Regions from separate parts of the Allobosea massiliensis genome, predicted to be linked through region 2. Evidence: predicted binding sites of a transcription regulator. Region 2 holds the regulator's gene; the other holds the start of a gene.

Region 1 (7,688 bases), on a different contig from region 2:
CGAAGAAGCGCGACACCCGCTCGACGATGTGATGCTCAGGCTCGAACCAGGCTACGAAAGCCTCCCCGCCATCGAGGCCGACAACCTCGCGGAAGCGCACGAAGGCGGTCATCTTGTGCAGGTCGCGCCGCACCGCCTTGGCCATCGCCCGGGCGCTATGGACCTCGTCGTCGGTCACCACATGAAGCAGCGTCGGCTCGCGCTGGAGCCGCAGCAGCAGCCGATAGAGCAGATCGAAGCGGCCGCTGTCGCGATGGCAGACCACTGCCTGCGCCAGTTCGACGAATTCCCGCGGCACCCGCAGCTCCGCCCCATTCGCCGGCACCGGCGGCGGCTCGGCCAGCCCGGCGAAGAGCCCGGACGCCTCCTCCCCGATCTGCCAGTCGATCCGCGCCGGCGCCACCTCCGCCAGCGCCAGCGCGCGCGCCTGCCGCCGCCAGCCCTCGAAATCGGCCGGATGGTCGAGACGCGCGACGATGCCGGACTGAGCCATGACGGGGCTCACAGCAAGGCGAGCTGCTGCGGCTTCGGCGCCAGATGCTGCTTCAGCCGCTCGCTGTCGAGAGATGCGCCGGGACGCCAGCCTTCCGCGACAATGAAATGGCGCAGCGTCGTGATCGAGCGCGCGATCTTGCCGACATCCTCCAGACGCAGGCGCCGGAAACGCCGCGTTTCCAAAATCTTGCCGACGCTTTTCGTGCCGAGCCCCGGCACGCGCAGCAGCGTCTCGCGATCGGCGCGGTTGACGTCGACCGGAAAGCGCGCGCGATGCCGCAGAGCCCAGGCGAGTTTGGGATCGACCGTGAGATCGAGCATGCCCCCGGCGCCGTCATCGAGGATCTCGCCGACCTCGAAGCCGTAGAACCGCGTCAGCCAGTCGGCCTGGTAGAGCCGGTGTTCGCGCAGCAGCGGCGGCTCCGAGAGCGGCAGTTGGCGGCTGGCGTCGGGGATCGGGCTGAAGGCGGAGTAATAGACGCGCCTGAGCCCGAAGGAGCCGTAGAGCTGCGCGCTGCGCTGCAGGATCGTCGCGTCGCTCGTCCCGTCGGCGCCGACGATCATCTGCGTGCTCTGCCCGGCCGGCGAGAACACCGGCGCGCGCCGCGACTTCGCCCGCTCCGCCTTGCTCTCCTCGATCTTCAGCCGCAGCCCACCCATGGCGGCGCTGATTTCGCGCGGCCGCTTCTCGGGGGCGAAGCGCTCCAGGGAGACCTCGGTCGGCAATTCGACATTGATCGAGACGCGGTCGGCATAGAGGCCGGCCTGCGCCACCAGATCGGCATTGGCGCTCGGGATGAGCTTGAGGTGGATGTAGCCGCGGAAGCAATGGACCTCGCGCAGCGTCTGCGCCACCCGCACCAGCTCCGCCATCGTGTAGTCGGGCGAGCGGATGATGCCCGAGGAGAGGAACAGCCCCTCGATGTAGTTGCGCTTGTAGAAGCTGACCGTGAGGTCGACGACCTCCTCCACCGTGAAGCGCGCGCGCCGGACATTGCTCGACGAGCGGTTGATGCAGAATGCGCAGTCATAGCTGCAGTAATTCGTCAGCAGGATCTTGAGCAGCGAAATGCAGCGGCCATCCGGCGCATAGGAATGGCAGATGCCCGACCCCGTCGTCGAGCCGAGCCCGCCCTTCAGCGAATTGCGCTTGGTCGTGCTGCTGGAGGCGCAGGAGGCGTCGTATTTCGCCGCATCGCTCAGGATCTCGAGCTTTTCCATCACCGTCAGCTGAGCCACGCCGCGACACTCCGTTCATTATTTGTTCTAGGTAGCGTGGATGTCGCCCGCCCGCCAGAGACCTTTCGTCGCGGCTGCCATCGCCGGAACAGGCGGCGTGTCGGCGCGTTGGGGCGGCACGTCATTCCAAGGAGAACCCGATGTTCCGGATCCTGCTTCTCGTCGCCGTCATCCTGATCGGCTACGACGCCATCGCCCATCAGGGCAGCTACACCCGCAGCGCCTGGGCCAGCGTCGTCGGCCTGACCGACTCCGCCGTGACCAGCGCCAAGCAGCTCGGGCAGGAAACCCGCAGCGAAATCCGCGAGGAAACCGGAACGCGTCCATAAAGGCGCGGCTTAGCGGCGATTTCGGCTGGACTTGCCGGGGCCCAGCTTCGAAACTGATCACAGATCAACAACCGGGACGACAGCGCTTGACCGAGACAGCCTCCGACGCCTCCCGCCCCGCCGACACCGCCGGGCGGGTCGAGGCCCTCAAAGCCGAGATCCTGAGGAAACTCACTTATTCGCTGGGCAAGAACGCCTCCGTCGCCCAGCCGCATGACTGGCTGACGGCCGGCATCCTCGCGGCGCGGGACCATGTCGTCGATGTCTGGCACCGCTCGACCCGCGAGAGCTACGAGACCGGCCGCAAGCGCGTCTATTATCTCTCGCTCGAATTCCTGATCGGCCGTTCGCTGGCGGACGCGCTCAACAATCTCGGGCTGACCGGGGCAATGGCGCAGGCGATGCGCGAACTCGGCGTCGACCTCGCCGCGATCGAAACGATCGAGCCCGATGCCGCGCTCGGCAATGGTGGCCTCGGCCGTCTCGCCGCCTGCTATCTCGAGGCGATGGCCTCGACCGGCGTGCCGGCGCTCGGCTACGGCATCCGCTACGATCACGGCCTGTTCAAGCAGCGCATCGATGGCGGCAAGCAGATCGAGGTGCCCGAGGACTGGCTCTCCTTCCGCAATCCCTGGGAATTCGAGCGCCGCGAGGCCTCCTACAAGATCGGTTTCGGCGGCTCGCTGACCGCGACGCAGAAGCCCGGCGAAGTCTTCTGGGAGCCGGAAGAGACCGTGTTCGCCGTCGCCTATGACACGCCGGTCGTCGGCTGGCGCGGCCGCGACGCCACGACGCTGCGTCTCTGGCGCGCGCGCGCCATGCACCCGCTCTCGCTCGACGCCTTCAACCAGGGCGACATCGTCGGTGCCGTCGCCGAGCGCAACCGCGCCGAGGCGATCTCCAAGGTGCTCTACCCCAACGATTCCACCCCGGCGGGGCAGGAATTGCGGCTGCGGCAGGAGTTTTTCTTCACCTCCGCCTCGCTGCAGGATCTGGTGCGCCGGCATTACCGGCAGTTCGGCCGCCTCGACAATCTCGCCGACAAGGTCGCGATTCAGCTCAACGACACCCATCCCTCGCTGGCCGTCGCCGAGCTGATGCGCCTGCTCGTCGACGAGCATGGCCTGCCCTGGGAGGAGGCCTGGACGATCACCAGCGCCACCATCTCCTACACCAACCATACGCTTCTGCCCGAGGCACTGGAAACCTGGCCGGTGGCGCTGATGGAGCGGTTGCTGCCGCGCCATATGCAGATCATCTTCGGCATCAACGCCCGCTTCCTGGAAGAGGTCCGGCGCTCCAGCGGCGGTGAAAATGTCGATCTCTCGACGATCTCGCTCATCGACGAGCATCACGGCCGGCGGGTGCGCATGGCCCACCTCGCCTTCGTCGGCTCGCACACGGTCAATGGTGTCTCGGCGCTTCATTCGAAGCTGATGGAGCAGACGGTCTTCGCGCCGCTGCACGCGATCTTCCCGGGCCGCATCACCAACGTCACCAACGGCATCACGCCGCGGCGCTGGCTCTTCGGCGCCAATCCCGGCCTGACGAAACTGCTGCAGGAGGTCTGCGGCGACGATCTGACCGACCGGATCGGCAATATCCGCCGCCTCGCCGCCCATACCGGCGACGCCGCGCTGCACCAGCGCCTCGCCGCCATCCGGCGCGAAAACAAGCTGAAGCTGGCGAAAATCATCAGGCAGGACACCGGCGTCACCGTCGATCCCGACGCGCTCTTCGACGTCCAGATCAAGCGCATCCACGAATACAAGCGCCAGTTGCTGAACATCCTCGAGACGATCGCGCTCTATGACGCGATCCGCTCCGAGCCCTATCGCGACTGGGCGCCACGGGTGAAGATCTTCGCCGGCAAGGCGGCTTCCAACTACGGCACCGCCAAGGCGATCATCAACCTGATCAACGATGTCGCCGTCGTCGTGAACAACGACATCACCACCCGCGACCGGCTCAAGGTCGTCTTCCTGCCGAACTACAATGTCAGCGCGGCCGAGGTCATCATCCCCGCCGCCGACGTCTCCGAGCAGATCTCGACCGCCGGGATGGAGGCGTCTGGCACCGGCAATATGAAGTTCGCCCTCAACGGCGCGATCACCATCGGGACGCTGGATGGGGCCAACATCGAGATCGGCGAGCGCGTCGGCGCCGACAACATCGTCATCTTCGGCATGACGGCCGAGGAGGTCGAGGCCGCCAAGCACAATCCCCGCCCGACGAGCGAGGTCATCGCCGCCACGCCGCATCTCGAAGGCGTGCTCGATGCGGTGGCGTCGGGCGCCTATTCGCCGCGCGAACGCGACCGCTATCTCGGCCTCGTCGAGGGGCTGCGCGCCAATGACTGGTTCATGGTGCTCAACGATTTCGAGAGCTACCGCCAGGCCCAGCGCCGCATCGATTCGCTCTGGGCCGACCAGGGGAAATGGTGGCGCATGTCCGTGACCAACACCGCCCATTGCGGCTGGTTCAGCGCCGACCGCGCCATCGGCGAATATGCCGAGCGGATCTGGCACGTGCCGACCTCGCCGGACACCACGGCCGGAGGCTGAGGCGGGTGCCGAGGCCTGCGCTGGTCGCCTGCCCGCTGCCCGCCCGCATGGGCGCCATTGCGGGCGAGGACGGCGTGACCTTCGCTGTCTTCTCCCGCCATGGCGAGCGGATCGACCTTTGCCTCTTCGACGAGACGGGCGAGGCCGAAATAGCCCGCCTGCCCCTGCCCTGCCGCAGCGGCGACATCCATCACGGCCTGCTGCCGGGCGCCGCCCCCGGCCTGCGCTATGCGCTGCGGGCGGATGGCCCCTGGCAGCCCGAGCGCGGCCACCGCTTCGACGCGACGAAGCTGCTGGTCGACCCCTACGCGACGCGGATCGACCGTCCCTTCCGCTGGGACCCGCGTCTGGCCGAGCATGGGACCGACACCGCCGATCTCGTGCCGCGCGGCATCGTCGGCGGCGCACAGCCTGAAGCCGCGAGAGCGCCGGAGCGCGCCCCGGCCTTCATCTACGAACTCGCGGTGAAGTCCTTCACGATGCGCCACACGGCAGTGCCGGAGCGCATTCGCGGCACGCTGGCCGCGCTCTGCGAGCCCGCCGTGATCGACCACATCCGCGGCCTCGGCGTCAGCCATGTCGAGCTGATGCCGGTCGCGGCCTGGATGGATGAGCGCCATCTGCCGTCGCTCGGCCTCGCCAATGCCTGGGGCTACAACCCCGTCAACTTCTTCGCGCTCGACCCGCGACTCGCTCCGGACGGCGCGGCCGACCTCGCAAGTCTCTGCGCGACCTATGCCCAGGCCGGTATCGGCATCATCCTCGACATCGTCCTGAACCACACTGCCGAGAGCGACGAGTTCGGCGCGACGATCAGCCTGCGCGGGCTCGACAACGCCGTCTATTACCGCCACGCCATGGAGGATCCCGGCCGGCTGATCAACGACACCGGCTGCGGCCACACGCTGGCGCTCGACCGCGCGCCGGTCGTCCGCATGGCGATGGACGCGCTGCGGCATTCGCGCCGCCTCGGCGTCGCCGGCTTCCGTTTCGATCTCGGCACGGTGATGGGCCGCTCGGAGACGGGCTACTCGCAGGATGCCCCGCTCTTCGCCGCGATCGGGCAGGACCCCGACCTCTCGCAAGCCATCCTGATCGCCGAGCCCTGGGACATCGGCCCCGGCGGCTACCGCCTCGGCGAATTCCCCGCGCCCTTTGCCGAATGGAACGGCCGCTACCGCGACGATGTCCGCCGCTTCTGGCGGGGCGATGCAGGGCTGGCTGGCGCAGTGGCGACGCGGCTTGCCGGCTCCGCCGATCTTTTCGCCGCCCGCCATCGCGGACCGCAGGCGAGCGTCAACTTCATCGCCGCCCATGACGGCTTCACCCTGGCCGACCTCGTCTCCCATGCGAGCAAGCACAACGAGGCCAATGGCGAGGGCAACCGCGACGGCGAGAACGAGAACCACAGCTGGAACAACGGGGCGGAAGGGCCCACCGGCGATCCCGCCATTCTGGCCGCCCGCGATCGCGACAGGCGCGCCTTGCTGGCGACGCTGTTCCTGTCGCGCGGCGTGCCGATGCTGACGGCCGGCGACGAGTTCGGCCGGACGCAGCACGGCAACAACAATGCCTATTGCCAGGACAACGCAGCCTTCTGGCTCGATTGGGAGGGAGCGAACCGCGACCTGGCGGCTTTCGTGGCCGAGCTCGCAATGGTGCGGGCCGAGCACCCGCTTTTGTCGGCCTCGACCTTTCTCACCGGGGCGGGGAATCCGCTGGACGCACGCTGGCTGAAACCCGACGGGACGCCGATCGCCGATGCGGAGTGGGACCGACTGGACGCGTTTGGCCTGCTGCTGAACGGCAACGGGAAAACCTTGCTCATCGCCGTCAATCGCAGCCGGAACGATGTTGCGCTCTCCCTGCCCGACGGGCCGTCTCAGCGATGGCAGCGCCTCCTCTGCTCGGCAATGGAGGGGAGCGACGATGTCTTACCGGCCCGCAGCGTCAGCCTGTTCGGCAGGTGTGCAGGCCGAGAGCCGTCCCCGCCGTAAGGCCGGTCAATGCATGCAGGACACGGCGAAGCAGAGATCAGCGCGCCATTCCGCAGCCCTGATCGTCAAGCTTCGTAAGGGGCGCCGGGCCACCGGCTTCGGCCCACGCCGAAGCCGGTGTAACGTCACATCAGCACGATCAGCGAGCGGGGCGACAGGGTCAGCTCGGCATCGGCCTTGAGCCCCTTGCGACCTTCGTCCGAGCTCGGACCCGTGTCAGTGTCGAGAACCACCGACCACGACCCCTTTTTTACCCGCGGCGGAATCTTGAAGGGAACATCGCCGTCGAAGGCGTTGAAAAGAATCAAGGCTTCGTCCCCGCCCTGCTCGACGTCTGGCATGTGCATCAGCAGGCCGATGGCGAGCACGCCCTCGTCGTCCCAATGCTCTTCCTGCTGGTCGCCGCCGGCGGGATTGACCCAGCGCAGCAGGCAGCCGTCACGGAAGGAGGCGCGCCGGAAGATCGGGTGGTCGGCCCGCAGCTGCGTCACACGCTGGACGAAGCGGGTCAGAGCATGGTCGCGCTCGGTCAGCTCCTCCCAGCGCATCCAGGCAATCTCGTTGTCCTGGCAATAGACGTTGTTGTTGCCGCGGTTCGAGTGGCCGTGCTCGTCGCCCGCCAGCAGCATCGGCGTGCCGTGCGAGAGCAGAAGCGTCGCGAGCAGGTTGCGCTTCTGACGCTCGCGCGCCGCGATGATGCCCTCATCCTCGGTTGGGCCCTCGACGCCGAAATTGAAGGACAGGTTGTGGCCGTGGCCGTCATTGTTGTCCTCGCCATTCGCCTCGTTGTGCTTCTCGTTGTAGGAGACGAGATCGTTGAGCGTGAAGCCGTCATGGGCGGTCAGGAAGTTGACGCCCGCCCAGGGCCGGCGCCCGCGCAGATCGTAGATGTCGCCCGAGCCGGTGATGCGCGCGGCGAGATCGCGGATGATGCCGGGTTCGCCCTTCCAATAGGCGCGGGTGGTGTCGCGATACTTGTCGTTCCACTCGCCCCAGCCGGGCGGGAAGCCGCCGACCTGATAGCCGCCCGGACCGATGTCCCAGGGCTCGCCGACGAGCTTCAC
Region 2 (7,688 bases):
CTGCTTGCGATCGTAGCGTTGCCCGCGCCGGTGCGGGCCGAGAGCTGCGACGATCTCTGGTACGCGCGCAACGAGATCTACAAGGCGCAGGGCTACTGCTTCCGCACGCGCCGCGGCATCGAGGCCTTCGGCAATGCCGGCTGCCAGTACGACAACGCCGACGAGGTGCCGCTCTCGGCCGCGCAGCGCCGCACCATCGCCGACATCCAGCGCGAGGAACGCGCGCGACGCTGCCCGCGCTGAAACGCCGCCCCGCTTTGCTGTGGACGCCGGGCCCGGGCGGGGCGCGGCGGCGATTCCCCATGCTAGAAGCGCCGGTCGCGAGCCTCCCGATCCGACCGGGCGGGCGGCCTGCGCCAAGAGGAGCGGTTTGACGGCGTGACCACGGCGATCGACATGGGGCTGACCCAGGGCGGCCAACCCGCCCTGCTGGACCTCGCCGAGCTGCTGGCGACGCGGCTTCTCGTCCAGGGCAATTCCGGCTCGGGCAAATCGCATCTGCTGCGGCGCCTGCTCGAACAGAGCGCGCCGCTGGTGCAGCAGGCGGTGATCGACCCGGAGGGCGACTTCGTCTCACTGGCGGAGCAGTTCGGCCATGTCGTCGTCGATGCCGAGTGCGGCGAGGCCGAGCTTCAGCGCGTGGCGCTGCGGGTGCGCCAGCACCGCGTCTCGGTCGTGCTCAATCTGGAGAACCTCGAGGCCGACGAGCAGCTGCGCGCCACGGCCGCCTTCCTCGGCGGGCTCTTCGACGTCGACCGCTCGCTCTGGTTCCCGATGCTGATCGTCGTCGACGAGGCGCAGCTCTTCGCGCCGGTGATGGCGGGCGAGGCCTCCGACGAGGCGCGACGGCTCTCGCTCGGTGCCATGACCAATCTGATGTGCCGCGGTCGCAAGCGCGGGCTCGCCGGCGTCATCGCGACGCAGCGCCTCGCCAAACTCGCCAAGAACGTCGCGGCGGAAGCGTCGAACTTCCTGATGGGCCGCACCTTCCTCGACATCGACATGGCGCGAGCCGCCGATCTGCTCGGCATGGACCGGCGCCAGGCCGAGATGTTCCGCGACCTCGAGCGCGGGCAGTTCGTCGCGCTCGGTCCCGCCCTTTCGAAGCGGCCGCTGCCGCTGCGGATCGGCTCCGTCACCTCGGTCGACCGCGGCGGCGCGCCGGGGCTGATGCCGCTGCCCGAGCAGGCGCCCGAGGAGGCCGGCAAGCTGATCTTTACTGCCGGGGCCGACGAGCCCGCGCCGGTGAGCCGCCTGCCGCGCCCGGCTCCCCGTCCGCGCCCGGCGGTCCACGACACGCTGCGCCAGATCGAGAGCTACCGCCCGGCGCCTTCCCCCGAGCCCGAGCCGGAGATCGAGATCGAACCGGCCGAGCGCGAGGCGATCATGGCCGAGATCCTGCGCGAGCTGATGGCCGATCCAGAGGCCCGCTCGCGCCAGGTCGCGGTGCTCTACCAGGATTTCACCGTGCGCTGCCGGATGCGCCGGCTCGGCCGGACACAGCTCAGCCTCGACGAGTTTCGCCGCCGGCTCGCCGTCGCCAAGGCCGGCGCGAGCGACGAGATCACCGGCTCGGAGACCTGGCAGGCGGCGGTCGAGGCCTCGCTCTCCCTGCCCGACGATCTGCACGGGCTCTTCCTGTTCATCGCACGGGCCGCGATGGAGGGAGCGCCCTGCCCCAGCGACGCCGAGCTGGCGCAGGTCTACGGCAGCCATTCGCCGAGCCGCGCGCGCCGGCTGATCGCCTATATCGAGGAGCGCGGGCTGATCGTCTGCCATGTCGATTTCCGCGGGCAGCGGACGCTCGCTCTGCCGACGATCGGCATCGAGACGGCGCCGGGCCAGGGCTCGGTCCGCACCGCCGGGATGCCGCGGGGCGCGCGCGTCTGAGGCGCGCAACCTTGACCAGCCCGCCCCCGACCGTGCATGACCGGAGCCCGAAATCCGTGGCTCGAGCCGATGCGCATCCTGCTGATCGACAATTACGACAGCTTCACCTGGAATCTGGTCCACCTGATCGGCGGGCTCGGGGCCGAGGTCGAGGTGCGTCGCAACGATGCGCTCACCGTCGATGCGGCGCTCGCGGGCGACCATGACGCGATCGTGCTGTCGCCCGGCCCCTGTACGCCCAACGAGGCCGGCATCTGCCTCGATCTCGTCCGCGAGGGGGCGCAACGCAAGCCGATCTTCGGCGTCTGCCTCGGGCTGCAGACGATCGGCCAGGTCTTCGGCGGCGACGTGGTGCGCGCACCATTGCCGATGCACGGCAAGGTCTCGGCCGTCCAACATAGGGCGCGGGGTCTGTTCCGCGGCATCAACGGCCCGCTGCAGGCGACGCGCTACCATTCGCTGGTCGTCGCCCGCGAGACCTGCCCGGCCGATCTGACGATCGAGGCGGAGACGGAGGACGGGCTGATCATGGCGCTGTCGCATCGCAGCCTGCCGGTCCATGGCGTGCAGTTCCACCCCGAGAGCATCGCCTCCGAGCACGGCGCCACGATACTGCGCAATTTCCTCGACCTCGCGGAGCGATGGCAGCGCGACCATGCCCCCGCCGCGCTCGTCGAAGCCGACTGAACGCCGGCCCGCACAAGCCGCCTTTCCCGATCGCCCGTTTTCCGCAGAGTCATCATGGACGATTTCAAGCCCTTCATCGCCAAGGTCGCGACCGGCGCCTCGCTGTCGCGGGACGAGGCGCGCGACGCCTTCGACACCATCCTCTCCGGCGGCGTCACCAATGCGCAGGCGGCCGCCTTCCTGATGGCGCTGCGGGTGCGCGGCGAAACCACCGAGGAGATCACCGGCGCGGTCGGCGCGATGCGCGGCAAGATGCTGACGGTCGAGGCGCCCGCCGACGCCATCGACATCGTCGGCACGGGCGGGGATTCCTCGGGCTCCTACAACGTCTCGACGCTGGCCTCGATCATCACCGCCGCCTGCGGCGTGCCGGTCGCCAAGCATGGCAATCGCGCCGCCTCCTCGAAGACCGGCACCGCCGACGTGCTGATGGCGCTCGGCGTCAAGGTCGGGCTCGATCCGGCGGCGACGGCGCGCTGCATCGCCCAGGCCGGTGTCGGCTTCATGTTCGCGCCGACGCATCACGCCTCGATGCGCCATGTCGCGCCGGTGCGGGTCGAACTCGGCACGCGCACGATCTTCAACCTGCTCGGCCCGCTCTCGAACCCGGCCGGCGTCAAGAAGCAGTTGATCGGCGCCTTCTCGGAAACCTGGCTGGAGCCGATGGTGAAGGTGTTGGCGAGCCTCGGCTCGACGCGGGTCTGGGCCGTTCATGGGTCCGACGGGCTCGACGAGATCACCACGACGGGTCCGACCCGCGTGGTCTCGCTGGACAATGGCCGGATCGAAAGCTTCCAGATCTCGCCCGAGGATGTCGGGCTGGCCCGCGCCAGGCCGGAGGATCTGCGCGGTGGCGAGCCGGCGCAGAATGCCGAGGCGCTGCGTGCGGTGCTCGACGGGCAGAAGACCGCCTTCCGCGACATCGCCGCCTTCAACGCCGCCGCGGCACTGCTGGTCGCCGGCCGGGCGGGCGATCTGCGCGACGGCTTCGCGCAGGCGAATGCGGCGCTCGACAGCGGCAAGGCCAAGGCGACCTTGGCCGCCCTCGTCGCCAGCTCGAACGCGTGAGGCCCTGATGAGCGACATTCTCGCGAAGATCGAGGCCTATAAGCGCCAGGAGATCGCGGCCGCCAAACTGGCGATCCCGCAGGACCGGATCGAGGTGCTGGCGCGTGACGCCGGGCCGACGCGCGGCTTCGCCGATGCGCTGGCCGCAAAGCACACCGCCGGCCAGCCGGCGCTGATCGCCGAGATCAAGAAGGCCTCGCCCTCCAAGGGGCTGATCCGCGCCGATTTCGACCCGCCCGTGCTGGCGCGCGCCTACGCCGCCGGCGGGGCCGCCTGCCTCTCCGTCCTGACCGATGGCCCCTCCTTCCAGGGCCGGCCGGAATTCCTGCTGCAGGCGCGCGCGGCCTCCGTGCTGCCGGTGCTGCGCAAGGATTTCCTCTACGATCCCTATCAGGTCTACGAGGCGCGGGCCTGGGGGGCGGACTGCATCCTGATCATCATGGCGGGCGTCGACGACGCCACGGCGCGCGCGCTGGAGACCACCGCCTTCGATCTCGGCATGGATGTGCTGGTCGAAGTCCATGACGACGCCGAACTCGACCGCGCGCTGGCGCTGAAGAGCCGCCTGCTCGGCATCAACAACCGCGATCTGCGCGATTTCACCGTCGATCTCGCGGTGACCGAGCGGCTGGCGCCGCGCGTGCCGGCCGACCGGATCGTCATCAGCGAGAGCGGCATCTTCAGCCATGGCGATGTCGGCCGGCTGAACGGGGCCGGGGTCAGGACCTTCCTCGTCGGCGAAAGCCTGATGCGACAGGCCGATGTGACGGCCGCGACGCGCGAACTGCTCACGGGCCAGACATCACAAGCCAAGACGCAGGAGAGCGCCGCGTGAGCGCACTCAGCCATCTCGACGCGCAGGGCCAGGCGCATATGGTCGATGTCGGCGACAAGGCCGAGACCTCGCGCACGGCCATCGCCGAGGGCTGCGTGGTGATGCAGCCGCAGACGCTGGCGATCGTGCGCGCGGGCGACGCCAAGAAGGGCGATGTGCTCGGCACGGCGAGGCTCGCCGGCATCATGGCCGCCAAGCGCAGCCATGAGCTGATCCCGCTCTGCCACCCGCTGCTGATCACCAAGATCGCGGTCGATCTCGAGATCGACGAGGCCCTGCCCGGCATCCGCGTGCGGGCCGAGGTCAAGGTGAAGGGCCAGACCGGCGTCGAGATGGAGGCACTCACCGCCGTCAGCATCGCCTGCCTGACCGTCTACGACATGGTCAAGGCGGCCGACCGCGGCATGCGGATCGAGGGCATCCGGCTGACCCACAAATCCGGCGGCAAGTCAGGTGTGTTCCAGGCCGACGCCTCCCCAGGGGGACCGGTCTGATGGCGCTGACGCCGGTCCCGGTCGCGCTGCGCGCGCTGCTCGACAGCGTGCCCGGCCGCACGCCCATCGAGACCCTGCCGCTGGCGCAGTGCGCCTGGCGCGTGCTCGGGGCCGATCTCGCGGCGCTCAGGACACAGCCGCCCTTCGCCAATTCGGCCATGGACGGCTATGCGGTGCGGGGCGACGACCTCGTGCCGGGCGCCGAACTGCGCGTTCTCGGCGAATCCGCGGCCGGGCGCTCCTTCGACGGCAGCGTGGCCGCCGGCGAGGCGGTCCGGATCTTCACGGGTGCGCCGATCCCCGAGGGCGCCGACACCATCCTGATCCAGGAGAACGCCGACGGTGTCGGCTCGGCCGCGATCACCGTTCGCGAGGGCGCGCCCAAGGGCAAATTCATTCGCAAGGCCGGGCTCGACTTCAGCGAGGGCGACCAGCTGCTCGCGGCCGGCACCCGGCTCGACAGCGCCGCGCTCGGGCTCGCCGCCGCCGCTGGCCACCCCGCGCTTGCGGTGCGCCGCAAGCCGCTGGTGGCGATCCTCGCCACCGGCGACGAGCTCGTGCTGCCGGGCGAGCCGGTCGGGCCCGACCAGATCGTCGCCTCCAACTCGTTTGCGCTGGCCGCGCTGGTCGAGCAGGCGGGCGGGAGCGTGCTCGATCTCGGCATCGCCCGCGACGACCATGCCGATCTCGCCGCCAGGATCGGGCAGGCGCGGGACGCCGGCGCGGATGTGCTGGTGACGCTGGGCGGCGCCTCCGTCGGTGCCCATGATCTCGTCCAGGAGGCGCTGAAGCGCGCCGGCATGGATCTCGGCTTCTGGAAGATCGCGATGCGGCCGGGCAAGCCGATGATGACCGGCCGGCTCGGCCCGATGGTCGCGATCGGCCTGCCGGGCAACCCCGTCTCCTCGATCGTCTGCGGGCATCTCTTCGTGGTGCCGGTGATCGAGGCCCTGCTCGGCATGCCCTCGCCCGAGCGCGACCGCAGCGAGCCCGGCTTGCTCGGGCGCGACATGCCGGCCAATGACGAGCGCGAGGATTATTTGCGCTCCAGCCTCGTCCTGACCGAGGCCGGCTGGGAGGCGACGCCGTTCGAGAGGCAGGATTCCTCGATGCTCGGCCTGCTCGCGAGGGCGCAGGCGCTGGCGATCCGCCCGGTTTTCGCGCCGGCGGCCCGCAAGGGCGATCCCTGCCGCTTCATTCGTCTGCGATAGGTCGCGGGCTGGCGCATCGGCTTGCGGAACACAACGCGAACGGGTATGGTGTTCGTGATTTGTTTCGAATCTGCGATGATCGGCAGATTTCAGAGCGCCGGCGGGGATCATGCTGACACGCAAACAGTTCGAACTGCTTCGCTTCATCCATGAGCGCCTGCGCGAGAGCGGCGTCCCTCCCTCCTTCGACGAAATGAAGGACGCGCTCGACCTCAAGTCGAAATCCGGCATCCACCGCCTGATCATGGCCCTCGAGGAACGCGGCTTCATCCGCCGCCTGCCGAACCGGGCACGGGCGCTCGAAGTGATCAAGCTGCCGGATGGCGCGGGTGGTGGCCTCCAGGGCGGCGCGCGCCGCTTCAATCCCTCCATCGTCCAGGGCGGGCTCGGCAAGGAGACGCCGCCGGCCAAGGACGGGCTGCCCGGCCGGGCGCGCCCGGTGGAGGCGATGCCGGAAGACGCCCGCAACACGATCGCGATCCCTGTCATGGGCCGCATCGCGGCGGGCACGCCGATCTCGGCGATCCAGAGCCGCAGCCACAGCGTCGCCCTCCCCGCCGACATGCTCGGCTCCGGTGAGCATTTCGCGCTGGAGGTCCGCGGCGACTCGATGGTCGAGGCCGGCATTCTCGACGGCGACACGGTGGTGATCCGGCGCCAGGACACCGCCAATACCGGCGACATCATCGTCGCCCTGATCGACGACGAGGAGGCGACGCTGAAGCGGCTGCGCAAGCGGGGCTCCTCGATCGCGCTGGAGGCAGCCAATCCGGCTTACGAGACGCGGGTGCTGGGACCGGACCGGGTCAAGATCCAGGGTCGGCTTGTCAATCTGATGCGGCGCTACTGACGGGCCGGCGCTAGGGCAGGCGCTCGGTATCGGGCGCCTCCTCGGCCGGTGGCGGCCCAGCCGGGCCCGCAGTTGTCGGCGCGGGCTGGGGACGCCGGCGGCTCCAGGGCCGGTCGCCCGCATCCTGCGCCGCGTGGTTTTGCCAGCCGGAGCGAGTCCGAACCAGGGCTGTCGCGCCATCGCGCTGCAACGTCATCCGGTCGATCAGCCGCGCGCGGCAGGCCGCCGTCCAGGGAATCGGCGTCACCACCACATCGGCGCGGCGGCAATCCTCGATGATGGCGAGCCGGTCCTGCGCATAGGCGATGCTGTGGCCCTCTCTCGTCATCAGCACGCAGCCGCGCGGATCGCAGGCCGCGCCCTTGCGCAGCGACGGGTCGTCGGGCTGGCGGCCGTCGCCATCCGCCGTCAGCCATTGCTGCAGGACGAAGCGGCTCGGCTTGCCGGCGATCACGAGCAGGCCGTCCTTGCCGCGCACCGCGAGGCCCGAGCCGTCGCGCTCGATCAGGATCGCCGGCTTCTCCGGTTTGGCCGCGACGGCCACGCCGCCGACCAGCGGCAGGATCGCCAGCAGACGCAGCTTCGTCGTCCACAGCGTCGCCCAGAGCAGCGCGGCCGAAAAGCAGCCGAGCGCGGCCGGGCCGAAGGCGGCG

Evidence for each region. Region 2 encodes LexA, which represses DNA repair genes until DNA is damaged. Its sites were predicted from a motif close to TGTTCNNNNTGTGTTCNG; they were not measured.
Region 1: the regulator LexA is predicted to act here: its motif matches at 1,747-1,764, upstream of ACFPN9_RS06800 (putative DNA modification/repair radical SAM protein).

Annotation. Positions count from the first base shown of each region.
Region 1 covers NZ_JBHSLU010000010.1:79,676-87,363, forward strand. Annotated here, with positions in the region: gene ACFPN9_RS06795 (UdgX family uracil-DNA binding protein) at 1-493, opposite strand, end outside; gene ACFPN9_RS06800 (putative DNA modification/repair radical SAM protein) at 502-1,716, opposite strand; gene ACFPN9_RS06805 (hypothetical protein) at 1,875-2,063, shown strand; gene ACFPN9_RS06810 (glycogen/starch/alpha-glucan phosphorylase) at 2,150-4,627, shown strand; gene glgX (glycogen debranching protein GlgX) at 4,675-6,624, shown strand; gene glgX (glycogen debranching protein GlgX) at 6,750-7,688, opposite strand, start outside.
Region 2 covers NZ_JBHSLU010000008.1:131,801-139,488, reverse strand. Annotated here, with positions in the region: gene ACFPN9_RS05910 (YARHG domain-containing protein) at 1-243, shown strand, start outside; gene ACFPN9_RS05905 (helicase HerA domain-containing protein) at 379-1,890, shown strand; gene ACFPN9_RS05900 (anthranilate synthase component II) at 1,927-2,577, shown strand; gene trpD (anthranilate phosphoribosyltransferase) at 2,632-3,645, shown strand; gene trpC (indole-3-glycerol phosphate synthase TrpC) at 3,653-4,480, shown strand; gene moaC (cyclic pyranopterin monophosphate synthase MoaC) at 4,477-4,974, shown strand; gene ACFPN9_RS05880 (molybdopterin molybdotransferase MoeA) at 4,974-6,185, shown strand; gene lexA (transcriptional repressor LexA) at 6,295-7,035, shown strand; gene ACFPN9_RS05870 (ComEC/Rec2 family competence protein) at 7,046-7,688, opposite strand, start outside.